3 regions of the Streptomyces sp. NPDC020801 genome follow, and region 2 is predicted to be linked to each of the others. Evidence: riboswitches for the same ligand, from Rfam matches in the RefSeq annotation. Region 2 holds a riboswitch; each other region holds the start of a gene.
The links. Region 2 has a riboswitch for thiamine pyrophosphate ahead of thiC (phosphomethylpyrimidine synthase ThiC). Riboswitches for the same ligand answer to the same signal wherever they lie in the genome.
Positions count from the first base shown of each region.

Region 1: it holds a riboswitch for thiamine pyrophosphate, as region 2 does, so the genes downstream of both, ACH4UM_RS24460 (thiamine ABC transporter substrate binding subunit) here and thiC (phosphomethylpyrimidine synthase ThiC) in region 2, are expected to answer to the same signal.
Region 3: it holds a riboswitch for thiamine pyrophosphate, as region 2 does, so the genes downstream of both, thiO (glycine oxidase ThiO) here and thiC (phosphomethylpyrimidine synthase ThiC) in region 2, are expected to answer to the same signal.

Region 1 is NZ_JBIRST010000012.1:55,300-60,735, reverse strand. It holds gene ACH4UM_RS24475 (phosphatidate cytidylyltransferase) at 1-459, shown strand, start outside; gene ACH4UM_RS24470 (PP2C family protein-serine/threonine phosphatase) at 542-1,732, opposite strand; gene rlmN (23S rRNA (adenine(2503)-C(2))-methyltransferase RlmN) at 2,039-3,145, shown strand; TPP riboswitch at 3,180-3,287, shown strand; gene ACH4UM_RS24460 (thiamine ABC transporter substrate binding subunit) at 3,373-4,488, shown strand; gene ACH4UM_RS24455 (ABC transporter permease) at 4,536-5,436, shown strand, end outside.
Region 2 is NZ_JBIRST010000006.1:155,275-160,710, reverse strand. It holds gene ACH4UM_RS14845 (IclR family transcriptional regulator) at 79-987, shown strand; gene ACH4UM_RS14840 (SsgA family sporulation/cell division regulator) at 1,086-1,523, shown strand; gene ACH4UM_RS14835 (YibE/F family protein) at 1,636-3,162, opposite strand; TPP riboswitch at 3,234-3,411, shown strand; gene thiC (phosphomethylpyrimidine synthase ThiC) at 3,404-5,209, shown strand; gene ACH4UM_RS14825 (hypothetical protein) at 5,434-5,436, opposite strand, start outside.
Region 3 is NZ_JBIRST010000003.1:478,573-484,008, reverse strand. It holds gene pknB (Stk1 family PASTA domain-containing Ser/Thr kinase) at 1-968, opposite strand, end outside; gene ACH4UM_RS09570 (thiazole synthase) at 1,078-1,872, opposite strand; gene thiS (sulfur carrier protein ThiS) at 1,876-2,088, opposite strand; gene thiO (glycine oxidase ThiO) at 2,085-3,299, opposite strand; TPP riboswitch at 3,297-3,408, opposite strand; gene ACH4UM_RS09555 (hypothetical protein) at 3,462-3,812, shown strand; gene ACH4UM_RS09550 (NAD(P)/FAD-dependent oxidoreductase) at 3,845-5,074, shown strand; gene ACH4UM_RS09545 (Rv2175c family DNA-binding protein) at 5,132-5,436, shown strand, end outside.

The DNA.
Region 1 (5,436 bases), on a different contig from region 2:
GTGCCGTTCCTGGCCACGTTCGTGGCGATGATGCTCACCGCGGACGACGGCCCGTTCCGTGTGCTGACCTTCCTCGTGCTCACGGTCGTCAGCGACACCGGCGCGTACGCCGTCGGCTGGCGTTTCGGCAAGCACAAGCTCGCCCCCCGCATCAGCCCCGGCAAGACCCGTGAGGGCCTGGTCGGCGCCGTCACCTTCGCCATGGTGGCCGGGGCCCTGTGCATGCAGTTCCTGATCGACGGCGGCGCCTGGTGGCAGGGCCTGCTCCTGGGCCTCGCGGTCGCCGCCAGCGCCACCCTGGGCGACCTCGGCGAGTCCATGATCAAGCGGGACCTGGGCATCAAGGACATGGGCACCCTGCTCCCGGGGCACGGCGGCATCATGGACCGCCTGGACTCGCTGCTGCCCACCGCTCCGGTGGTGTGGCTGCTGATGGTGATCTTCGTGGGGGCCGGCTGACGGAAGGGCACGACGCCCGTGCGCCCGTCGAAGGGACCCGCCGCCACCGGCAGCGGGTCCCTTCTTCCATGTCCCTCACATGTCAGGCGGTGCTTCGCGCCTGCATCAGCTCGGCGGCGCGCTCCCCGGCGGGGGCGGGGACGGGGGAGAGGGACCGCTGGACGACCACCATGGCCACGTCGTCGGTGAGCCGTGAACCCACGTGCTGCCGCAGATCGGCGCGGACGGCGGCCAGCAGGGCCTCCGGGGGCAGAGCGGTCCAGTTCCGCAACCGGTCGGCGAGCGGGTAGAAGTCTCCGGCCGGTCCTCGCGCCTCGGTCACACCGTCGGTGTAGAGCACCAGGGTGGCGCCCGGCGGGAAGTCGACGTTGTCCACCACCACGTCCCCGTCGTTCAGATCGTCGAGGCCCAGCGGCGGCACCGGGACCGTCGGCTCCAGCGCGGTGACCCGCCCCTCGTGGAGGAGCAGCGGTGCCGGATGCCCCAGGTTCGCCAGGCGCATGGGGCCGTCGTCGGGCAGTTCGAGCACGACGGCGGTCACGAACGACTCCTCCGCGTACCTGCCGACGCGGCCGGGGTCCGTGTCCGCGGCGGTCGACAGCTCCTGGACGTCCTCACGGAACGCCGCTTCCAGCTCCCGCACCACCTCCTGCAGCGGGCTGCCGTGCCGGACCGACTGCCGGAAACCGTTCAGCACACAGCTGACGATCTCCAGCGCCGCCAGCCCCTTGCCCTGCACGTCGCCGAGCAGGACCCGCGAGCACTGCCCGTTGCGGGCGACCGCGTAGAGGTCCCCGCCGATGGCGGCCTCCTCGTCCGCCGCCAGGTACAGCGAGGCGAGTTCGTAGGGTCCGATCCGGCGTGGCAGCGGATGCAGCAGCACCCGCTGGGTGACCTCGGCGACCCAGCGGGACCGTGCCAGCTGGCGCTCCCGGCGCACCCGCACCGCCCCCGCCGCGACCGCGGCCACGCTGATCAGCACGATGGTGCCGATCTGCACCGGGAAGTTCGCGCTGTCCAGCTGCTGGTTCACGACAGCGGCCAGGATCACGCAGGGCACCGTCACTGCGAACACCGCGAGGACGCCGACCGGACCGCAGAAGACGGCCGCGAACGTGGGAGCCGCCACCATCAGAGGACCCAGGCGGATGGCCGGCGGTGTCAGCAGATCCACCACCAGCAGGATCACCGGGAACAGTGACAGCGCCACCACCCGGCTCACCGGACCCGGCCGGTCGCCGACGCGTGACAGCCAGCCGACCACATCTGGCACTCCGACCACCTCCGGCCCCCGCGTCCCTGTCACCCGCGCGTCATCCCTTCAGGGCCCCCTCAGGGAACGGCCTGTTCCCACCACACGGCAACGGCCTGATTGGCCCCTCATTGGGTCGATTATCCCAACATGCTCCCCTTCGTGGCTCGACAGCCCTGCGGATGCACGCCGACCACGGATGGGCCGGCGACCGCGGATGCACGCCGACCACGGCTGCCCGGCGACCACGGCTGCCCGGCGACCGCGGCCGGAGGCGACCGCGGGCCGGGAATGATCAGACCGCGCGTCTGCGACACTGGTAGCACCATGCCCAAGCCCGGAGAACTCACTTTCGTCGCCCCGCGCGGAGCCAAGAAGCCGCCGCGGCATCTTGCCGATCTCTCGCCTGCCGAGCGCAAGGAGGCGGTCGCCGCGATCGGGGAGAAGCCGTTTCGTGCCAAGCAGCTCTCGCAGCACTACTTCGCGCGGTACGCGCACGACCCGGAGCAGTGGACCGACATCCCCGCCGGATCGCGCGCCAGGCTGCGCGAGGCCCTGCTGCCGGAGCTGATGACGGTCGTCCGGCATCTGTCGACCGACCAGGGCACCACGCGCAAGACGCTGTGGCGGCTGTTCGACGGCACGCTCGTCGAGTCGGTGCTGATGCGCTACCCGGACCGGGTGACCATGTGCATCAGCTCGCAAGCGGGCTGTGGCATGAACTGCCCGTTCTGCGCCACCGGGCAGGCCGGCCTCGACCGGAACCTGTCGACCGCCGAGATCGTGCACCAGATCGTGGACGGGATGCGGGCGCTGCGCGACGGCGAGGTCCCGGGTGGTCCGGCCCGGCTGTCCAACATCGTGTTCATGGGCATGGGCGAACCGCTCGCCAACTACAACCGGGTCGTCGGTGCCGTCCGCGCCCTGACCGACCCCGAGCCGGACGGGCTCGGGCTGTCCCAGCGCGGGATCACCGTCTCGACGGTGGGTCTGGTCCCGGCGATCCACCGGCTCGCCGACGAGGGCCTCAAGTGCCGGCTCGCCATCTCCCTGCACGCGCCGGACGACGAGCTGCGCGACACCCTCGTACCGGTCAACACGCGGTGGAAGGTACGGGAGGTCCTGGACGCCGGGTTCGAGTACACCGTGAAGTCGGGGCGCCGGCTGTCCATCGAGTACGCGCTGATCCGGGACATCAACGACCAGGCCTGGCGCGGCGACCGGCTCGGCCGGCTGCTCAAGGGCAGGCCCGTGCATGTCAACCTGATCCCGCTCAACCCGACGCCCGGCTCCAAGTGGACCGCCTCCCGGCCCGAGGACGAGAAGGCGTTCGTCGAGGCGATCGCCGCCCACGGGGTGCCGGTGACCGTCCGGGACACCCGCGGGCAGGAGATCGACGGTGCGTGCGGACAGCTGGCTGCCACCGAGCGATAGCCGGGCGGTAGTCTGATCCCGTCAGTACATCCACATATTCCGACAGGGGAGCGCCACAGCGCTGAGAGTGCGGCAACCGGGCCGCAGACCCTCTGAACCTCGCCCAGGTCATTCTGGGTAGGAAGTTCGGTCATCACTCGAGCTGTTGCGCCCTGCCCGGGCATCCCGCGCGGATGATCCCGGGCAGGGCCGCGTCTCTTCCTGGTCAACCCCAGGAGGAAAATCCAGTGCACACCAAGACGTTCGTCGCCGCGGCGGTCGGACTTGGCCTGGTCACGCTGTCCGCGTGCGGGTCGTCGGGCGGAGGCGGGAGCGACTCGCCGTCCGCCGGCCCCAGGACGGTGACCCTCGTCAGCCACGACTCGTGGGCCGCCTCCAAGAGCGTCATCTCGGCCTTCGAGAAGAGTTCCGGCTACACCGTCAAGGTCCTCGAGGACGGCGACGCGGGCCAGGCCGTCAACAAGGCCGTCCTCACCAAGGACAACCCGCAGGGCGACGTCTTCTTCGGCGTCGACAACACGCTGCTGTCCCGGGCCCTGGACAACGGGCTGTTCCAGCCGTACGAGGCCAAGGGCCTCGGCCAGGTCGGGTCCGCCTACCAACTCGACAAGGACAAGCACCGGGTCACGCCGGTCGACTACGGCGACATCTGCGTCAACTACGACAAGAAGTACTTCGCCGACCACGGGCTCACCCCGCCGGCCTCCTTCGACGACCTGGTCAAGCCGCAGTACAAGAACCTCCTCGTCACCGAGAACGCCGCCACCTCCTCGCCCGGCCTCGGCTTCCTGCTCGGCACCGCCGCGAAGTACGGCGATGGGGGTACCTCCCGGGGCGGAGCCGCTGGGGGAGGCTGGCAGGGCTACTGGAAGAAGCTCAAGGACAACGGCGTCAAGGTGGTCGACGGCTGGGAGCAGGCCTACAACCAGGAGTTCTCCGGCTCCGCCGGCGGCAGGAAGGCCAAGGGCGACCGGCCCCTCGTCGTCTCGTACGCCTCCTCGCCGCCCGCCGAGGTCATCTACGCCGAGCCGCAGCCGAAGACCGCGCCGACCGGGGTCGCGGGCGGCACCTGCTTCCGCCAGATCGAGTTCGCCGGGCTGCTCCGCAACGCGAAGAACACCAAGGGCGGCAAGGCGTTCATCGACTTCCTGATCTCCAAGCGGTTCCAGGAGGACATGCCGCTCAACATGTTCGTCTACCCGGTGGTCACGGGCGCCGCGGTGCCCGCCGAGTTCACCAAGTACGGCCCGCCGGCCCAGAACTCCGAGACCATGGCGCCCGGCAAGATCGCCGCCAGCCGTGACCAGTGGGTCAAGTCGTGGACCTCACTCGTACTGAAGTAGTACGCCGGCCCCATAGCCGCACGGGGAACGCGGCGAGGCTCGGCCTGATGGCCGTGCCCGTCGCGTTCTTCGCGGTCTTCTTCGCCTACCCCGTGGCCGCGATCGTCCGGCGCGGTCTGAAGGCGGGCGGGACCTGGCAGTTCGGCCGGATCGCGGAGGTCGTCGCCCAGCCCGACATCCGGCACGTGCTGTGGTTCACCACCTGGCAGGCGCTCGCCTCCACCGCGCTCACGCTGCTGATCGCCCTGCCCGCCGCCTACGTCTTCGCCCGCTTCGACTTCCCCGGCCGGCAGGTCCTGCGGGCGGTCGTCACCGTGCCGTTCGTGCTGCCCACGGTCGTGGTCGGTACCGCGTTCCTCGCCCTCGTCGGCCGCGGCGGCCTTCTCGACGAGCTGTGGGGCCTGCGGCTGGACACCACGGTGTGGGCCATCCTCCTCGCCCATGTCTTCTTCAACTACGCGGTCGTCGTACGCACCGTCGGCGGGCTGTGGGCACAGCTCGACCCGCGGCAGGAGGAGGCCGCGCGGATGCTCGGCGCCTCGCCGCTGACTGCCTGGCGCAGGGTCACCCTGCCCGCCCTCGCCCCCGCGGTCGCCGCCGCCGCGCTCATGGTCTTCCTGTTCACCTTCACCTCCTTCGGCGTGGTGCAGATCCTCGGCGGCCCCACCTTCTCCACCCTGGAGGTGGAGATCTACCGGCAGACGTCCGAGATCTTCGACCTGTCCACCGCCGCCGTCCTGACGATCGTCCAGTTCCTGGCGGTGGGCGTGATCCTCGCCGTGCACGCCTGGACCGTACGGCGCCGGGAGGCCGCGCTGAGGCTGGTCGACGCCTCCGCCACCGCCCGCCGTCCGCGCGGCGCGGGGCAGTGGGCGCTGCTGGCCGGTGTTCTCGCGACCGTCGCCGTACTCCTCCTGCTGCCGCTCGCCGTGCTGGTGCAGCGGTCGC
Region 2 (5,436 bases):
GGGGCTGGCCCCCGCGGGCGGCGTAACCCCACCCGTGTTCCCCGCACGGGCTGCCCCCTCGCGCTACGGGAGTGACCCTTGGCCACGGTTGACACCGCACCCGCAGAACGGCACACGCCGCCCGCACCCAGGGCGCCGTCCGCCTCCACTGCACTTCCCGCGCAGCCGCGCTCCGCGGCCCCCGTGGAGCAGCCCCGCGCCAAGGTGCCGGAGCAGCAGCGGTCCCGGGCGTCCGAGGCGCCCCAGACCCTCATCGGATCCGTGCAGCGCGCGCTGCGCCTGCTGGAAACCGTCGCCCGGCACGAGCACGGGGCCCCCGCCAAACAGCTCGCCCGCGAGACCGGACTTGCGCTTCCCACCGCTTATCACCTGCTGCGCACACTCGTTCACGAGGGGTATCTGTACCGCGACCGGGGCCTGTTCTTCCTCGGTGAGGCGGCCGAGCGGCTGAGCAGCAGCGGAGCTGCGCAGAAACGTCGCAGCACGGTCGTCGACACGCTCGCGCGGTGGCGAGATTCGATCGGTGCCCCGGTGTACTACGCGATGTACCGCGACGGCGAGATCGAGGTCATCTGCGTCTCCGACGCCCCGGGCACCCCGGCGGTCGAGGAGTGGGCCGACTTCCGTGAGACCGGGCACGCGCATGCGATCGGCCAGTGCCTGCTGTCCCAGCTGGACGAGAGCGCCCGCCGTGACCATCTCGACCGCTATCCGGTGCAGTCCCTGACCCCGTACACCGTGCGCGACGACCACACCCTGCTCCGCCGCCTGGAGCGGATGCGGCGGATGGAGCCGGTGACCGAGCGGCAGGAGTACGCGCTGGGGACGGTCTGCGCGGCGGTCCCGATCACGGTGGGCACCGCGGCGGCCACCATGGCCCTCTCCCTGCCCGTCCATCAGGCTGACCGGCTGCTACCCGCGGCTCGGCAGCTGCAGAGCGAGGTGGGGCGGAGTCTGGGCACCCTCGCGCTCTCTATCAGTATCTGAAAACTCACTCCTTGTGATCTGCTGTGTACGTTCAGCAAGATGCCACCAGTGTCATGGGGATGATTCCCGGCCAGTCGACGGCAGATGACGGGGTAGCGATGCGCGAGTCCGTACAGGCAGAGGTCATGATGAGCTTTCTCGTGTCCGAGGAGCTCTCCTTCCGCATCCCGGTGGAGCTGCGGTACGAGACCTGTGATCCCTATGCCGTGCGGCTGACCTTCCATCTTCCCGGCGACGCCCCGGTGACCTGGGCCTTCGGGCGGGAGCTGCTGATCGACGGGGTGGGCACGCCGTGCGGGGACGGCGACGTGCGGATCTCGCCCGCCGACACCGACTCGCTGAGCGAGGTCCTGATCCGGCTTCAGGTGGGCTGCGACCGCGCGCTGTTCCGCTCCTCCACGGCGCCGCTCGTGGCGTTCCTCGACCGCACGGACAAGCTGGTGCCCCTGGGACAGGAGGGGGCTCTGGCCGACTTCGACGCCCACCTCGACGAGGCCCTGGACCGCATCCTGGCGGAGGAACAGAGCGCGGGCTGAAGCGTTACGGCAACGACGAGTGCGGTGGCGTAACGCTTCACCTCAGCGCCGGGGACGCTGAGCGACAACACCCCGCGCCCGAGACCGCGTCACCGCCGGCGGCGACACCGCGTCACCGCTTGCGGCGTCTCCCTCTTGTGCCGCGCGCCGGAGCCGGCACGGCGGCCGACGCCGCGGTCTGCTCCGCCGGGCGGTCGGCCGAGACCACGAGAGCCGCGAGCGCCGTGGTGACCGGCACCGAGGCGACCAGGCCGATCGAGCCCACCAACGTCCTTACGATCTCCTCCGCGACGAGTTCGCTGTTGGCGACAGTCGTCACGCTGCTCTGCGCGATGGAGAACAACAGCAGCAGCGGAAGCGCGGCGCCCGCGTACGCGAGGACGAGGGTGTTGACGACGGAGGCGATGTGGTCGCGTCCGATGCGGATGCCGGCGCGGTACAGCCCGCGCCAGCCCATGGCCGGATTGGCCTCGTGCAGTTCCCAGACCGCAGACGTCTGCGTCACCGTCACGTCGTCGAGGACACCCAGCGAGCCGATGATGACTCCGGCGAGCAGCAGACCACTCATGTCGATCGACGGATACAGGCCATGGATCAGGCCGGTGCTGTCATCGGTGTTGCCGGTCAGCGCGGCCCACTCGATGAACAGCGAGCCCAGAACGCCGATCAGCACCAGTGAGATGAGCGTGCCGAGCACCGCCACGGATGTGCGGGCGGACAGGCCATGACACATGTACAGGGCGATCAGCATGATGGCGCTCGAGCCCACCACCGCCACTACCAGTGGGTTCGAGCCCTGCAGGATCGCGGGCAGGACGAAGAGGTCCAGCACCAGGAAGCTGATGGCCAACGCGATCAGAGCCATGACGCCGCGCATCCGCCCGACGACCACGACGGCGAGTGCGAAGATGCCGGCCAGCAGCGCCACCGGGAAACGCCGGTTGACGTCGGTGACCGAGTACTGCAGATCCTTGGGGGCGGAGGGCTCGTAGGCGACCACGACCTTCTCGCCCTGGTGCAACTGCCTTGACTGGTCCGGCTGCACGATCTCGGTGAACGTACGGCCCTTGCCCTTGCCGGTGTCCACCCGGATCGTGGCCTTCTTGCAGCTGCCCGAAGCCTTCGCCTGCGCGGAGGAGCCCTCGGCGGTGGAGGTGTCGCCGATGGGCGTGCCTCCCGAGGCGTTCACCGACTTGCAGCTCACCTGGACCACCTTGGCGACCGTGGCCTGCTGCGTCTGCCGGTCGAAGCCCACACCGGTGCGCTCGCGCGAGGGGGCGCCGCCGGGCCACAGTACGGCCAGGCCGACCAGCACAACCGCGGCGAACGGGATCAGGATCGCCGCGATGACCTTGCGGAGGTGCTTGGAGACGGGGGTGGCGGGCCCGTGGCCATGGCTGTGCGAGTGTCCGTGACCGCCCCCGGCCCCCGGTGCGTGCCCGTGCGCGAGCCCGTCTCCAGTCCCCGGTCCGTGCCCGTGCGGGTGCGCGGGCACGGCATCGGTCTCGGGGCCGTGCCCGCCCTCCGGGCCGTAGCCGTGCTCTCGACCGTATGCCTGGCCCTGCCCTTCGCCGTGCCAGGAGCCTTGTCCGTGGCGCGGGTCGGGAGGTGGATGGGGGAACTGCTGGGTCGTGCTCACCGCCAGATCATCGCAACAACGGCAGAGGCCCACTGTTCACCGCGCCACAAATGACGCTAGCGTGGAGACACCTTTGCACACGCGGGAGCTCGGAGCACCGGGCTGAGAGGGCGCTGACCTCCGTCTTTGCGATGTTTCACGTGGAACGAGTGGTGTCTCACATGAAACGCCGACAGACGGGAACCGCTGCGTCGACCGCCGAACCTGTTACCGGGTAATGCCGGCGTAGGGAGTAGGTCTCATGACCAACAAGGACGCACGCACGCCTGCCTCCACGCAGATCTCCAGCGACGGGGAGCACACCGCTCCCAGCGGGGAGGCCGGGAAGTCCATCGGCTGGCACAAGGCGTACGTCGAGGGTTCACGCCCCGATCTGCGCGTGCCGGTCCGTCAGGTGCACCTCACCAACGGGCAGTCGGTCACGCTGTACGACACATCGGGCCCGTACACCGATCCACTCGTCGACACCGATGTCCGCAGGGGCCTGTCGCCGCTGCGGGAGAACTGGATCATCTCCCGTGGCGACACCGGGGAGTACGCGGGCCGTCCCGTGCGTCCCGAGGACGACGGCGTCAAGCACACCTCGCCGCGCGGGGGCCTGCGCAATCTCGACGCGGTCTTCCCGGGACGGCCGCGCCAGCCGCGCCGTGGCCGTGAGGGCCAGGCGGTGACCCAGCTGGCGTACGCACGCCGCGGCGAGATCACTCCGGAGATGGAGTTCGTGGCGATCCGGGAGAACGTTTCTCCCGAGGTCGTCCGTGAGGAGATCGCGGCGGGCCGCGCGGTGCTGCCCGCCAACGTCAACCATCCGGAGATCGAGCCGATGATCATCGGCAAGCGGTTCCTGGTGAAGGTCAACGCCAACATCGGCAACTCCGCGGTGACGTCATCCATCGAGGAGGAGGTCGAGAAGATGACCTGGGCGACCCGCTGGGGCGCCGACACGGTCATGGACCTGTCCACCGGTCGCAACATCCACACCACCCGCGAGTGGGTGCTGCGCAACTCCCCCGTGCCCATCGGCACGGTGCCGCTCTACCAGGCCCTGGAGAAGGTCGACGGCCGGGCCGAGGAGCTGACCTGGGAGATCTACAAGGACACGGTCATCGAGCAGGCCGAGCAGGGCGTGGACTACATGACCGTCCATGCCGGCGTGCGTCTGGCGTACGTGCCGTTGACCGCGAACCGCAAGACCGGCATCGTCTCGCGCGGCGGCTCGATCATGGCGGCCTGGTGCCTCGCGCACCACAGGGAGTCGTTCCTCTACGAGAACTTCGAGGAGCTCTGCGAGATCCTCGCCGCCTACGACGTCACGTACTCCCTCGGCGACGGCCTCAGGCCCGGCTCCATCGCGGACGCCAACGACGAGGCGCAGTTCGCGGAGTTGCGCACGCTCGGGGAACTCAACGCGATCGCCAAGCGTTTCAACGTACAGACCATGATCGAGGGCCCGGGACACGTCCCGATGCACAAGATCAAGGAGAACATCGACCTTCAGCAGGAGATCTGCGATGAAGCTCCGTTCTATACGCTCGGCCCGCTGACGACGGACGTCGCGCCGGCGTACGACCACATCACCTCCGGCATCGGTGCCGCGATGATCGCCTGGTGGGGCACGGCGATGCTCTGCTACGTCACGCCCAAGGAGCACCTGGGCCTGCCCAACCGGGACGACGTCAAGACCGGCGTCATCACCTACAAGATCGCAGCCCATGCGGCCGACCTCGCCAAGGGGCACCCTGGTGCCCAGGACTGGGACGACGCGCTGTCCGACGCCCGCTTCGAGTTCCGGTGGGAGGACCAGTTCAACCTCGCCCTCGACCCGGACACGGCACGGGAGTTCCACGACGAGACGCTTCCGGCGGAACCCGCCAAGACCGCCCACTTCTGCTCGATGTGCGGGCCGAAGTTCTGTTCGATGAAGATCTCGCAGGACATCCGGCGTGAGCACGGCACCACACAGACCGAGGTCGAGGAGGGCATGGCGCAGAAGTCGAAGGAGTTCGCCGCCGCGGGCAACCGGGTGTACCTGCCGATCGCGGACTGACTCTTGCCCGGCCATCCGGCCATCCGGCGCTCCGTGAGGTCCGCGCCCGCTTCCCGGACGGTCCCGGGGGCAGGCGAGCCTTCCGGGGTGGCGAGGCGGGACGGTGGGGCGGCGACCGGGCGGGACGCTCATGGCATGTGGGCGTCCCGGCGGCCCCGGCCGTCGTCCGCAGGGACGGGACGGGTGCCCCGGGTTGCGCGGCCCCTGCGGGCGCGGCGGGCGGCTCA
Region 3 (5,436 bases), on a different contig from region 2:
TCGTCCTCGTTGACGGGGAGCGGGCGCGGCATCGTCAGCGCGCGCGGGACGACGCTCGTACGGTCCTCGGCGTTGTCGTGCTCCCCGGGCACGGCCCGCGGCGGCACCGCGTCCAGCTGGGCCGCGCTGAGCGGCGCGCGGGCCTCGCGGACCCGCGCGAGCAGCGCGACCGCGTCGTGCGGCCGGACGTCCGGGGTGCGCGCGGTGGCCGCCGCGACCAGCTCGTCCAGCTCGAACGGCAGCCCCGGCACGGCGGCCGACGGGGGCGGCACGTCCTCGTTCAGATGCTGGTAGAGCACCTGGGCGGGGTTCTCGCCCTGGTGCGGCTTGCCGCCGGTCAGCATCTCGTACAGGACGACCCCGCACGCGTACACGTCGACCCGCGGATCGGCGGTGCCGTGCTCGATCTGCTCCGGGGCGAGGTAGGAGACGGTGCCGAGGACCGCGCCGGTGGTGCTCGTGACCGTGTCCACGGCCCGCACCAGCCCGAAGTCGGCGACCTTGACCCGGCCGTCGTCACCTATCAGGACGTTCTCCGGCTTCATGTCGCGGTGCACGAACCCCGCGCGGTGCGCGGCGCCCAGCGCGGCGAGCACCGGCTCCAGGATGTCCAGGGCGGCGCGCGGCTGCAGCGCCCCGCGCTCGCGCAGCACGTCGCGCAGGGTGCAGCCGGGGACGTACTCCATGGCGAGGTAGACGTACGACCCGTCGGCGCCCTGGTCGAAGACCTGCACGACGTTCGGGTGGTCCAGGCGGGCGACCGACTTGGCCTCCCGGATGAATCGCTCGACGAAGGCCCCGTCGGCGGCCAGCGCCGGATGCATCACCTTGAGCGCGAGGACACGGTCGAGGCGGGTGTCCAGGGCCCGGTAGACCGTGGCCATCCCGCCCACCGCGATCCGCGCGTCGACGCGATAACGGCCGTCGAGCACCTGCCCGACGAGGGGGTCCTGAAGGGTCGTATCCACGCAGGTGAGTGTACGAGCCGGCACGGACACAACGCCCCTTCAGTTGCAATGGGGGCTGTACTGCGACCGACCTGTGACGCTTCCCGCGCGCCGGGCGCCGCCCCCCGTGCTAGAAGGCCGGCCGCTCCGGATCCAGCCGGGCCAGTCCCTCGGTGGGAGACGACGCCTCGGCGAAGTGCCGCTTCGGGATGCGGCCCGCCAGCCTGGCCAGCCGGCCGGCCTCCACCGCGTGCCGCATCGCCTCGGCCATGAGCTGCGGTTCCTGCGCCCGGGTCACCGCCGAGGCCAGCATCACGCCCGCGCACCCCAGCTCCATGGCCAGCGCCACGTCCGAGGCCGTACCCGCCCCCGCGTCCAGGATCACCGGCACGCGCGCGTGCTCGACGATCAGCTGGAAGTTGTGCGGGTTGCGGATGCCGAGCCCGGAGCCGATCGGCGAGCCCAGCGGCATGATCGCGGCGCAGCCGACGTCCTCGAGCCGGCGGGCCAGCACCGGGTCGTCGTTCGTGTACGGCAGCACCGTGAAACCGTCGTCGACCAGCGTCTCGGCCGCGTCCAGCAACTCGATCGGGTCCGGCAGCAGGGTGCGCTCGTCGGCGATGACCTCCAGCTTGACCAGGTCCGTGCCGAGCGCCTCACGTGCCAGCCGGGCCGTGAGGACGGCCTCACCGGCGGTGAAGCACCCGGCCGTGTTGGGCAGCACCCGGATGCCCAGCCTCTCCAGCACCGACAGCACGGAGCCGTGCACCGAGGGGTCCACCCGGCGCATCGCGACCGTGGTCAGCTCGGTGCCGGAGGCCGCCAGCGCCCGCTCCAGCACCTCCAGGCTGGGCGCGCCGCCCGTCCCCATGATCAGCCGGGACGAGAAGGACGTACCACCGAGGACGAAGGGATCGTCGGCCATGGGTCAGCCTCCTTGGACGGCGGTCAGCACTTCGACGCGGTCGCCCTCGGCCAGGGCCGTGGACGACCACCGCGTGCGCGGGACGACGGTCTCGTTGAGGGCGGCGGCCACCCCGGAGGGCGCCGCGGTCAGGGTCTGTACGACGGTGTCGAGGGCCGTGCCCGGCGCGATCCGGAGGGGCTCCCCGTTGACCGAGATGGTGACGGAGACGTTCATGCGGGCTGCTCCGTGCGTGCCGGGTGTGCCGTGTGTTCGGTGAGCTCCGTACGCTCCGTGAGTGCGGTGGCGGCACGGAAGCGCCGTGGGGTGAAGGGGCGGGCCTCCTCGGGCAGTTCGCCGGTGGTCAGCGCGTGCGCCATCGCGTCGCCGGTGACCGGTGTGAGCAGCACTCCGTTGCGGTAGTGCCCGGTTGCCAGCAGCAGCCCGTCCAGCTCGGTCGGGCCGAGCAGCGGCGCGTTGTCGGGGGAGCCGGGGCGCAGTCCCGCGCGGGTCTCCGTAAGCGGCAGCTCGGTGATCCCCGGGACCAGCTCGTGCGCGTCGCGCAGCAGTTCGTACACCCCGCCCGCGGTCACCGTCGTGTCCCAGCCCAGCTCCTCGCTGGTGGCCCCGACCACCAGCTCGCCGCTGAGCCGTGGCACCAGATAGACATGGCTGCCGCGCACCACGGCCCGCACGGTCCGGTTCAGGAACGGCGCGGACCGCCTGGGCACGGTCAGCCGCAGGACCTGGCCCTTCACCGGCCGCACCGGCGGCAGCACCTCGTCCGGCACACCCGTGAGCTGCCCGCTCAGACTTCCCGCCGCGAGCACCACCTGCCCCGCGCCCAGCTCGGTGCCGTCGCGCAGCACACAGCCCGCGGCCCGGTCGCGGGCCACGACGAGCGACTCGGCCCAGCCGCGGTGGAAGACCACCCCGGCCCGTTCACACGCGGCCACCAGCGCCCCGGCCAGCAGCCGGGGATCGATCTGGTCGTCCCCGTCGACCCGGAGCCCGCCGCGCACGCCCGGCGCGAGCATCGGCTCGAGGCGCCGGCAGTCCCGGCCGGACAGCCACTCGGAGTCCAGGCCCGACTGGCGGTGCAGCGCGTGCAGTTCGCGCAGATGGGCCCGGTCGTCGGCGTCCAGCGCCACGGCGAGCGTGCCGCATCTGCGGTAGCCGAGGTCGTGGCCGGTCAGCTCGGTCAGCTCGGCCGCGAAGTCCGGATAGCGGCGGGCCGAGGCCAGGTTCAGCCCGAGCAGGGTCTGCTCGCCGTAGTGCAGTTCGGTGACCGCGGCGAGCATCCCGGCCGCCACCTGCGCGGCCCCGCCGCCCGGCTCGGGGTCCGCCACGGCGGTGACGAACCCGCGCTGCGCCGCGCGCCAGGCCGTCACCAGCCCGATGATCCCGCCCCCGATGACCAGGACGTCTGACGTACGTGAAGACGACATGGGCGTCCAGCCCCTCCCTTCGCCGGCATGACCCGGATCAGGTTCGTACGGTCGGAGGCCGCCAGCCTCCCTCTCAGCCCGGTGCGTCCGGGCTCCCGCGAGTGCTTGTACGGTGGCCACCCTAGCCCGCAGAGCATCGAACCCGTAAGGGAGCCTCCCGCCATGCCCCGCTCGCTGGACGGACTCGTCCTGAGCCCCGTCGCCGACCAGGCCCCGGGCCAGGTGGGCACGCGCACCCGGTTCACGTACCACGAGAAGGACGGGGAGATCTGGGCCGAGTACGCGGGTGGCGACGTCGTACGGGGCCATCTGGTGGGTACCCGGGAAGGTGACCGCCTCGACTTCCGGTACGTCCAGCTGGGGCACGACGGGACGACGTCCTCCGGGCACTGCGTGTCGACGGTGGCCGAACTGTCCGACGGCAGGGTGCGGTTGGAGGAGACCTGGCAGTGGGAGTCGCGGCCGGGCAACGGAACGAGTGTTGTGGAGCAGGTCACCCCGCACGCCCCCTGACTGACGATTTGTCAGTTGACTATGGTGATCAGGTGAGCGACCAGACGCAGGAACAGGGCACGTCACAGCCGCGGCGCGTGGTCGTCGTGGGCGCGGGCATGGCCGGCGTGCAGACCGCGGTCGCCCTGCGCGAGCAGGGCTTCACCGGCACCGTGACACTGATCGGGGCCGAACCCCACCAGCCCTACGACCGGCCGCCGCTGTCCAAGGCCGTTCTGCTCGGCAAGGCCGAGGGCTCCGCCTTCGACGTCGACTTCGAGGCGCTCGGCCTCGAACTGCGGCTCGGCTGCGAGGCCCTGGCCGTGCGCACCGACACCCATGTGCTGGACACCCCCGCCGGGCCGGTGCCGTACGACGTCCTGGTCCTGGCCACCGGTGCAGAACCGATCCGGCTGCCCGGCACCGAGGGCGTCCCGGGCGTGCACCTGCTGCGCACCCTGGACGACGCCGAACGGCTGCGGCCGGTACTCGCCGGGCAGCACGACATCGTGGTCGTCGGGGCCGGGTGGATCGGCGCCGAGTTCGCCACCGCCGCGCGCGAGGCGGGCTGCGCGGTGACGGTCGTGGAGGCCGCGGACCGGCCGCTGGCGGGGGCGCTGCCGGCCGAGGTGGCCGCGCCGATGACCGCCTGGTACGCCGACAGCGGCATCGAGCTGCGCACGCACGCGCGCGTGGAGCGCGTCGAGCCCGGCGCGGTGGTGCTCGACGACGGCACGCGGCTGCCCGCGGGCGCCGTCGTGGTCGGCATCGGGGCGCGCCCCGCGACGGCCTGGCTGGCGGGCTCCGGCATCGACCTGGGCGAGCACGGCGACGTCCTGGCCGACGACCACCTGCGCACCTCGGCGGCGGACGTGTACGCGGTCGGCGACTGCGCCTCCTTCCCCTCGGGGAGGTACGGGGAGCGCCTGATGGTCCACCACTGGGACAACGCGCTCCAGGGTCCCCGCACCGTCGCCGCCAACGTCGTGGGTGAGGCGTCCGCGGTCTACGACCCGGTGCCGTACTTCTGGTCCGAGCAGTTCGGCCGCTTCGTGCAGTACGCCGGCCACCACCCGTCCGCCGACACCGCCGTCTGGCGCGGCGACCCCTCGGGGCCGGCGTGGACGGTCTGCTGGCTCCGCGAGGGCCGGCTGGTCGCCCTGCTGGCGGTCGGCCGGCCGCGTGACCTGGCGCAGGGCAGACGGCTGATCGAGGCCGGCACGCCGATGGCCGCGGAGCTGCTGGCGGACCCGGCGCGGCCGCTGAAGGCGGCGACGGCGTAGGCCCGGGTGGACGGGCCCGGCTTCCGAGTGTCAGTGGCAGATGGCAGGCTTGATGCCGTGACCGAGATTGAAGCAAAGATCGATGCTCTCGTCCCCGCCTGGCTCACCCTCCCCGACATCGCCGAACAGCTCGGCGTCGAGGTGACGCGTGTGCGGCAGCTGGTCAAGGAGGGCCAGCTCATCGCCGTACGTCGCGGTGAGAACCGCGCGCTGCACGTTCCCGCCGCCTTCATCGACGGGGACAAGGTGGTCAAGGGCCTGTCCGGGACCCTGACACTCCTGCGGGACGACGGCTTCACGGTCGAAGAGATGATCGAGTGGCTCTTCACCCCCGACCCGTCCCTGCCCGGCACCCCCGCGCA